Regions from separate parts of the Serratia marcescens subsp. marcescens ATCC 13880 genome, predicted to be linked through region 1. Evidence: predicted binding sites of a transcription regulator. Region 1 holds the regulator's gene; the other holds the start of a gene.

Region 1 (3,374 bases):
GCGCGCCAGATTGAGGTGATCCCGGAGATCGACATGCCGGCGCACGCCCGCGCCGCGGTGGTTTCGATGGAAGCGCGCTACAAGAAACTGCATGCCGCCGGCAAAGAGCAGGAGGCCAACGAATTCCGTCTGGTGGATCCGACCGATACCTCCAACACCACCTCCGTGCAGTTCTTTAACCGCCAGAGCTACCTGAACCCGTGCCTGGATTCCTCCCAGCGCTTTGTCGACAAGGTGATTGGCGAGATTGCCCAGATGCATAAAGAAGCCGGCCAGCCGATCAAAACCTGGCACTTTGGCGGCGATGAGGCGAAAAACATCCGCCTGGGCGCAGGCTATACCGACAAGGCGAAACCGGAACCGGGTAAAGGCATCATTGACCAGAGTAATGAAGACAAGCCGTGGGCCAAGTCGCAGGTGTGCCAGACGATGATCAAAGAAGGCAAGGTGGCCGACATGGAGCACCTGCCGAGCTACTTCGGCCAGGAGGTCAGCAAGCTGGTGAAGGCGCACGGCATCGACAGAATGCAGGCCTGGCAGGACGGTCTGAAAGACGCCGAAAGTTCGAAGGCGTTCGCCACCTCGCGCGTGGGCGTCAACTTCTGGGACACCCTGTATTGGGGCGGTTTCGACAGCGTTAACGACTGGGCCAATAAAGGGTATGAAGTGGTGGTCTCCAACCCGGACTACGTCTACATGGACTTCCCTTACGAGGTGAATCCGGACGAGCGCGGTTACTACTGGGGCACCCGCTTCAGCGACGAACGCAAGGTGTTCAGCTTCGCGCCGGACAACATGCCGCAGAACGCGGAAACCTCGGTCGACCGCGACGGCAACCACTTCAACGCCAAAAGCGACAAGCCGTGGCCGGGTGCCTACGGTCTGTCCGCTCAGCTGTGGAGCGAAACCCAGCGCACCGATCCGCAGATGGAATACATGACCTTCCCGCGCGCGCTGTCGGTGGCGGAACGCGCCTGGCACCGCGCCGGTTGGGAGCAGGACTATCGCGCCGGCCGCGAATACAAAGGCGGGGAAACCCACTTTGTCGATACCCAGGCGCTGGAGAAAGACTGGCTGCGCTTCGCCAATATCCTGGGCCAACGTGAACTGGCCAAGCTGGACAAAGGCGGCGTCGCTTATCGTCTGCCGGTGCCGGGCGCCCGCGTGGCGGGCGGCAAGCTGGAAGCGAATATCGCGCTGCCGGGATTGGGCATCGAGTATTCCACCGACGGCGGCAAGCAGTGGCAGCGCTATGACGCCAAGGCCAAGCCGGCGGTCTCCGGTGACGTGCAGGTGCGTTCGGTCAGCCCGGACGGTAAACGCTACAGCCGCGCCGAGAAGGTCTAGGTCTGGCTCCGGGGCCCGTGGTTCTGGCGGCGGGCCGCATCATAATGAAGGGGGAATGCGTTCGCCCCCGCGCGTGCCGGCGTGGGGCGGATGTTGAAGTGAGAGCAGTACGTGGAGTCGCAGTGCCGCTGCAATTGTAGTATTTCATGACATGATCTTCCCCCGGCTTGTCCGGGGATTTTTTTGCCCGTTGTACGGCGGGCATAAAAAAACCGCCCCAATGTGAGGCGGTTTTTCATAGCCGGTCAGGCTTATTTCTTGTCGTGCAGCGATTCGTCTTCGCGGCAGTCACCGGTTTCACAGTGGCCGTACAGGTACAGACTGTGGTTGGTGAGCTTGATGCCGTGCTGCTTGGCGATATCACGCTGGCGCACTTCGATGGATTCATCACTGAATTCGATCACTTTGCCGCAGTCCAGGCAAATCAGGTGATCGTGGTGATGCTGTTGGGTCAGCTCGAACACGGACTTGCCGCCTTCGAAATTGTGACGTGTCACAATGCCCGCATCGTCAAACTGGTTCAGTACGCGATAAACCGTCGCCAGGCCGATCTCTTCGCCCATATCAATCAGTTTTTTGTACAAATCTTCCGCACTGACGTGATGGCATTCCGGATTTTGCAGTACTTCCAGGATTTTGAGTCGCGGAAGCGTGACTTTTAAGCCGGCCTTCTTCAATGCGATGTTGTTGTCGGTCATGCGAATTCAGTCCTGTTACTATGCTAATCAAGTTGAGGCGTACTCGCCTGTGGCATCGGTCGGCACAAAGAGTTAATGCGTCTCATTATAGAACCGGTTGTACTAAATGGAAACCGCCGGTTGTTAACAAAGATATAATTGCACTATTGCATGTTTTGCATGCAACGCCTTGATGGATGGGATAAACCGATATCTCAGTCTACCGTGACGGGGTGGGAAGTTACAAATCTGTAGCTTCTATCGCAGCAATCCCTGTTGCCGATGACGGCCCTGTCGGCACACTATGCACTTTACAGGGCCTTTGTTCAACCTTTCGCCAGTACCGGCGTTTAGCCGACGATATCGGCCAGGCTCAGCTCTTCGACGATCTGTTTGACCCAGGCGTCCACGCGCTCATTGGTCAGCTCCGGCTGACGGTCTTCGTCGATCGCCAGACCGATGAAGTGGTTGTCGTCCGCCAGGCCTTTGGAAGCTTCGAAGTGGTAGCCTTTGGTCGGCCAGTGGCCCACGATGGCCGCGCCGCGCGGTTCGATGATGTCGCGGATGGTGCCCATCGCGTCACAGAAATATTCCGCGTAGTCTTCCTGGTCGCCGCAGCCGAACAGCGCCACCAGTTTACCGTTGAAATCGACTTCTTCCAGCGTCGGGAAGAAATCATCCCAGTCACACTGCGCTTCACCGTAGTACCAGGTCGGGATACCCAGCAGCAGGATATCGAACCCTTCCAGGTCTTCTTTGCTGCTTTTGGCGATGTCATGCACTTCTGAGACATCGTCGCCAAACTGTTTCTGAAGAATTTTCTGGATCATTTTGGCAATGTTTTCGGTATTGCCAGTGTCGCTGCCAAAGAAAATGCCTACAGTAGCCATATCGCGTATAACCTTTAAATTCAATTAATTGCATTACTCGGCGCCGGCACTGCCGCCGATTAAAATGATGCCATGACAAGAGCCTTTCGCCACGGTGGCGGGCGCCGACAGGCGCAGTCTCTTACCGGTAAATGCGTATCATGCCAGAAAGTGGCGCCGGGGTTTTATCGCATTTATGCGATGCCGAAGGATGAAGAAAAGCGTGGTCGATCCGGCGTTGTCCTTAACGCCGCGCCGCGCGTGCGGCCGAAGAGATCAATGTTCCGGCTGTTCTTCCGCCAGTTGCGCCAACAGCATCTGCTCGATGAGTTCGCTGCGGCTGATGTTGCGCTGTTCCGCCAGTTTGTTCAGGGCGTCCACCGCATCCGCGTTGATTTTCAGCTCTACGCGCCGCAATCCGCGCACTTTATCGCGCCGTAACTGATTGCGCTTATTGATTCTAAGCTGTTCATCGCGGGAA
Region 2 (3,374 bases), 1.2 Mb from region 1:
GACGCCCATCTGCAGCTGTGCCAGATTGATGTTGTTGCGCGTCTGCACCAGTTCGTCCTGCATAAAGGCGTTCACCAGCGTGCCGATCGCTTGCGCGCGTTCGCCGAGCTGCCGGCTGATTTGCTGTTCGTGCTCATAGGCCGGCAGGTAGGCCGCGATGCGGTTTTTGTAATCGTCCAGCGCGGCCAGCAGCGGTTGCAGCTGCGGGCGCTGCGCGTCGCTGACCCGGCGGCTCAGGGCGTTGGCCGCGTCGCGCGCGTCGTCGATGGCCGCCATCAGCGGCGCTTCGGTTTCCTTGTTCAGGCTCAGCAGCAGACCGCGCGCGCCGTAGCGCACCTGGGTCAGCTTCTGGTTAAGCTGGATGAAGGCCAGCTGCAGATCGCCGTTGGTGAGCTGGCGCTCCACCTGGCTCAGGCTGGCCTGCACTTCCGACATGTTCCAGCTCTGGCGCACCGCGTCTTTTGCCGTGACCGCCTGCTCAAAGACTTTTTGCTGCTGTTGATATTCCCCGATCAGCGTCACCAGACGCTGCAGATCCTTGCGGCTTTGGGCGTCCCAGTCCAGCGCCTGCCCCTGGTCTATCAGCTTGACGGCGTTTTCAATATTGGCGCGGTTGTTCTGCAGATACTCCGGCTGGTAGGTCTGGCCGTACATGGCGCGGTTGTATTTGGCCTGGTTGATCTCCTCGTTCAGCCGGTTGCTGAAGTCGATGCGATCGGCGCGGGATTCGATGATATGCAGATATTGCGCCCCGGTGCCGGCGATGACGACCGCCAACAGCAACAACAGCGCGAAGCCGAGACCGAGCTTTTTACCTACGGTGAGATGAGTGAACTTTCCTGCCAGTGCTTGCAATGCCGCCATAGCGTTTTTCCTTCTCCGGGCGAACGTCAATTGAACAAACCATCGGCAAGAAGTGGTCAAACTTTAGCGGATTTCAGGCAAAAAAATACCCGCCGGTGGCGGGCATCTTTATCAACGGGGGCGAATTACTTCTTCGCGGCGAAGCGTGCGGCGGCTTCATCCCAGTTGACCACGTTCCAGAACGCCTTGATGTAGTCAGGGCGTTTGTTCTGATATTTCAGGTAGTAAGCGTGTTCCCACACGTCCAGGCCGATGATTGGGAAACCGGAAGCGCCGGCGACGGCTTCGCCCATCAGCGGGCTGTCCTGGTTGGCGGTAGACACTACGGCCAGCTTGCCGTCTTTCAGCACCAGCCAGGCCCAACCGGAACCGAAGCGGGTGGCTGCGGCTTTCTCGAACTCTTCCTGGAATTTCTCAACGCTGCCGAAATCGCGCTCGATGGCCGCTTTCAGATCGCCGCCCAGCGTGGTGCCGGTTTTCAGGTTTTTCCAGAAGAAGCTGTGGTTGGCGTGACCGCCGGCGTTGTTGCGCATGAAGGTGCGTTTGTCGGCAGGCACTTTGTCCAGATCCTGGATCAGCTCTTCAACGCTGTATTTGGCCAGCTCAGGGTAGGCTTCCAGCACGGTGTTGGCGTTGTTGACGTAGGTCTGGTGGTGTTTGGTGTGATGGATTTCCATCGTCTGCTTGTCAAAATGCGGTTCCAGTGCGTCGTAAGCGTACGGCAGGGATGGCAGTGAATAACTCATAATCATCATCTCCAGTGGTGTATGGGCGGCGCAAAGGGCGAGCACCGCGTAAGCAGTCGGATCATTATAGTTAATTAAATGATATTGAAAATGATTATCAATGCCCTGTGAATTGTGTGGTTAATGAACAAATCGTTGCGTTAACATGTTGATAGAAGAGGGCGCAGGGTGGCCGGTTCAAACCGTCGCCCCGGCGCGTTGGTTACTCTCTATACTGTAGGGAGCGCCAACGTCGAAATGTATCGAAATGTGCCAATGCGTTCACTGAATGAGCACGAGTGTGTAACAACCACAAGCACGCTGTGGTAATATGGCCGGCGTTCGTAGCAAGCATAACAACAGTGACATTCGCGTTTGCCGCGCTAGCGGGCAGGCGCATTTGAACAATGTGACAATCGAGAGTAAAGGAGACCCCCATGCAGGTCAGCAGAAGGCAGTTCTTTAAGATCTGCGCTGGCGGTATGGCAGGAACGACGGTGGCCGCGCTGGGCTTTGCCCCCGAAGTGGCGTTGGCGGAAACCCGGCAGTACAAACTGCTGCGCGCCCGCGAGACCCGTAATACCTGTACGTATTGTTCCGTCGGCTGTGGGCTGTTGATGTACAGCCTTGGTGATGGCGCCAAAAACGCCAAAGAAAGCATTTTCCATATCGAAGGGGATCCGGATCACCCGGTAAACCGCGGCGCGCTTTGCCCGAAAGGCGCCGGCCTGGTTGACTTCATCCACAGCGAAAGCCGCCTCAAGTATCCGGAATACCGGGCGCCGGGGTCGGACAAATGGCAGCGCATCAGCTGGGACGACGCCTTTACCCGCATCGCCAAGCTGGTGAAAGAAGACCGTGACGCCAACTTCATCAAAACCAACGATCAGGGCGTTACCGTCAACCGTTGGCTGACCACCGGCATGCTGTGCGCTTCGGCCGCCAGCAACGAAACCGGTTTTCTGTCGCAAAAATTTAGTCGCGCTCTCGGCATGCTTGCCGTAGACAACCAGGCGCGTGTCTGACACGGACCAACGGTAGCAAGTCTTGCTCCAACATTTGGTCGCGGTGCGATGACCAACCACTGGGTTGATATCAAGAACGCGAATTTGATTATCGTCATGGGCGGTAATGCGGCGGAAGCGCATCCGGTGGGGTTCCGCTGGGCGATGGAAGCCAAAATACACAACAATGCCAAGCTGATCGTGATCGATCCGCGCTTTACCCGAACCGCGTCGGTGGCGGACTTCTACACGCCGATCCGCTCCGGGACCGACATAGCTTTCCTGTCGGGCGTGTTGCTGTATCTGATGACCAACAACAAGTTCAACCGCGAATACGTCGAGGCCTACACCAACGCCAGCCTGCTGGTGCGGGAAGACTTTGCCTTCGAAGACGGGTTGTTCAGCGGCTACGACGCGGAAACCCGCAAGTACGACAAAACCACCTGGAACTACCAGTTCGACGAGAACGGCTTCGCCAAGCGCGACGTCACGCTGCAGGATCCGCGCTGCGTGTGGAACTTGCTGAAACAGCACGTGAGCCGCTACACGCCTGACGTGGTGACCAACATCTGCGGCACGCCGAAGGACGATTTCCTCAAGGTGTGCGAATACATCGCCGAAACCTGCGTCGCGGATAAAACCGCTTCGTTCCTGTACGCCCTGGGCTGGACTCAGCACTCGGTCGGCGCGCAGAACATTCGCACCATGGCGATGATCCAGCTGCTGCTCGGCAACATGGGCATGGCGGGCGGCGGCGTCAACGCGCTGCGCGGCCACTCCA

The links. The regulator Fur, encoded in region 1, represses iron uptake genes when iron is present. The targets are predictions, from matches to a motif close to ATAATAATGAGAACNACTATCAA.
Region 2: a site for Fur is predicted at 1,689-1,711, ahead of sodA (superoxide dismutase [Mn]). Genes of this name have one in related genera too.

What each region holds. Positions count from the first base shown of each region.
Region 1 is NZ_CP071238.1:1,246,674-1,250,047, forward strand. It holds gene J0F90_RS05825 (beta-N-acetylhexosaminidase) at 1-1,347, shown strand, start outside; gene fur (ferric iron uptake transcriptional regulator) at 1,599-2,045, opposite strand; gene fldA (flavodoxin FldA) at 2,375-2,914, opposite strand; gene ybfE (LexA regulated protein) at 3,170-3,374, opposite strand, start outside.
Region 2 is NZ_CP071238.1:42,733-46,106, forward strand. It holds gene J0F90_RS00185 (methyl-accepting chemotaxis protein) at 1-864, opposite strand, end outside; gene sodA (superoxide dismutase [Mn]) at 990-1,610, opposite strand; gene fdnG (formate dehydrogenase-N subunit alpha) at 2,027-3,374, shown strand, end outside.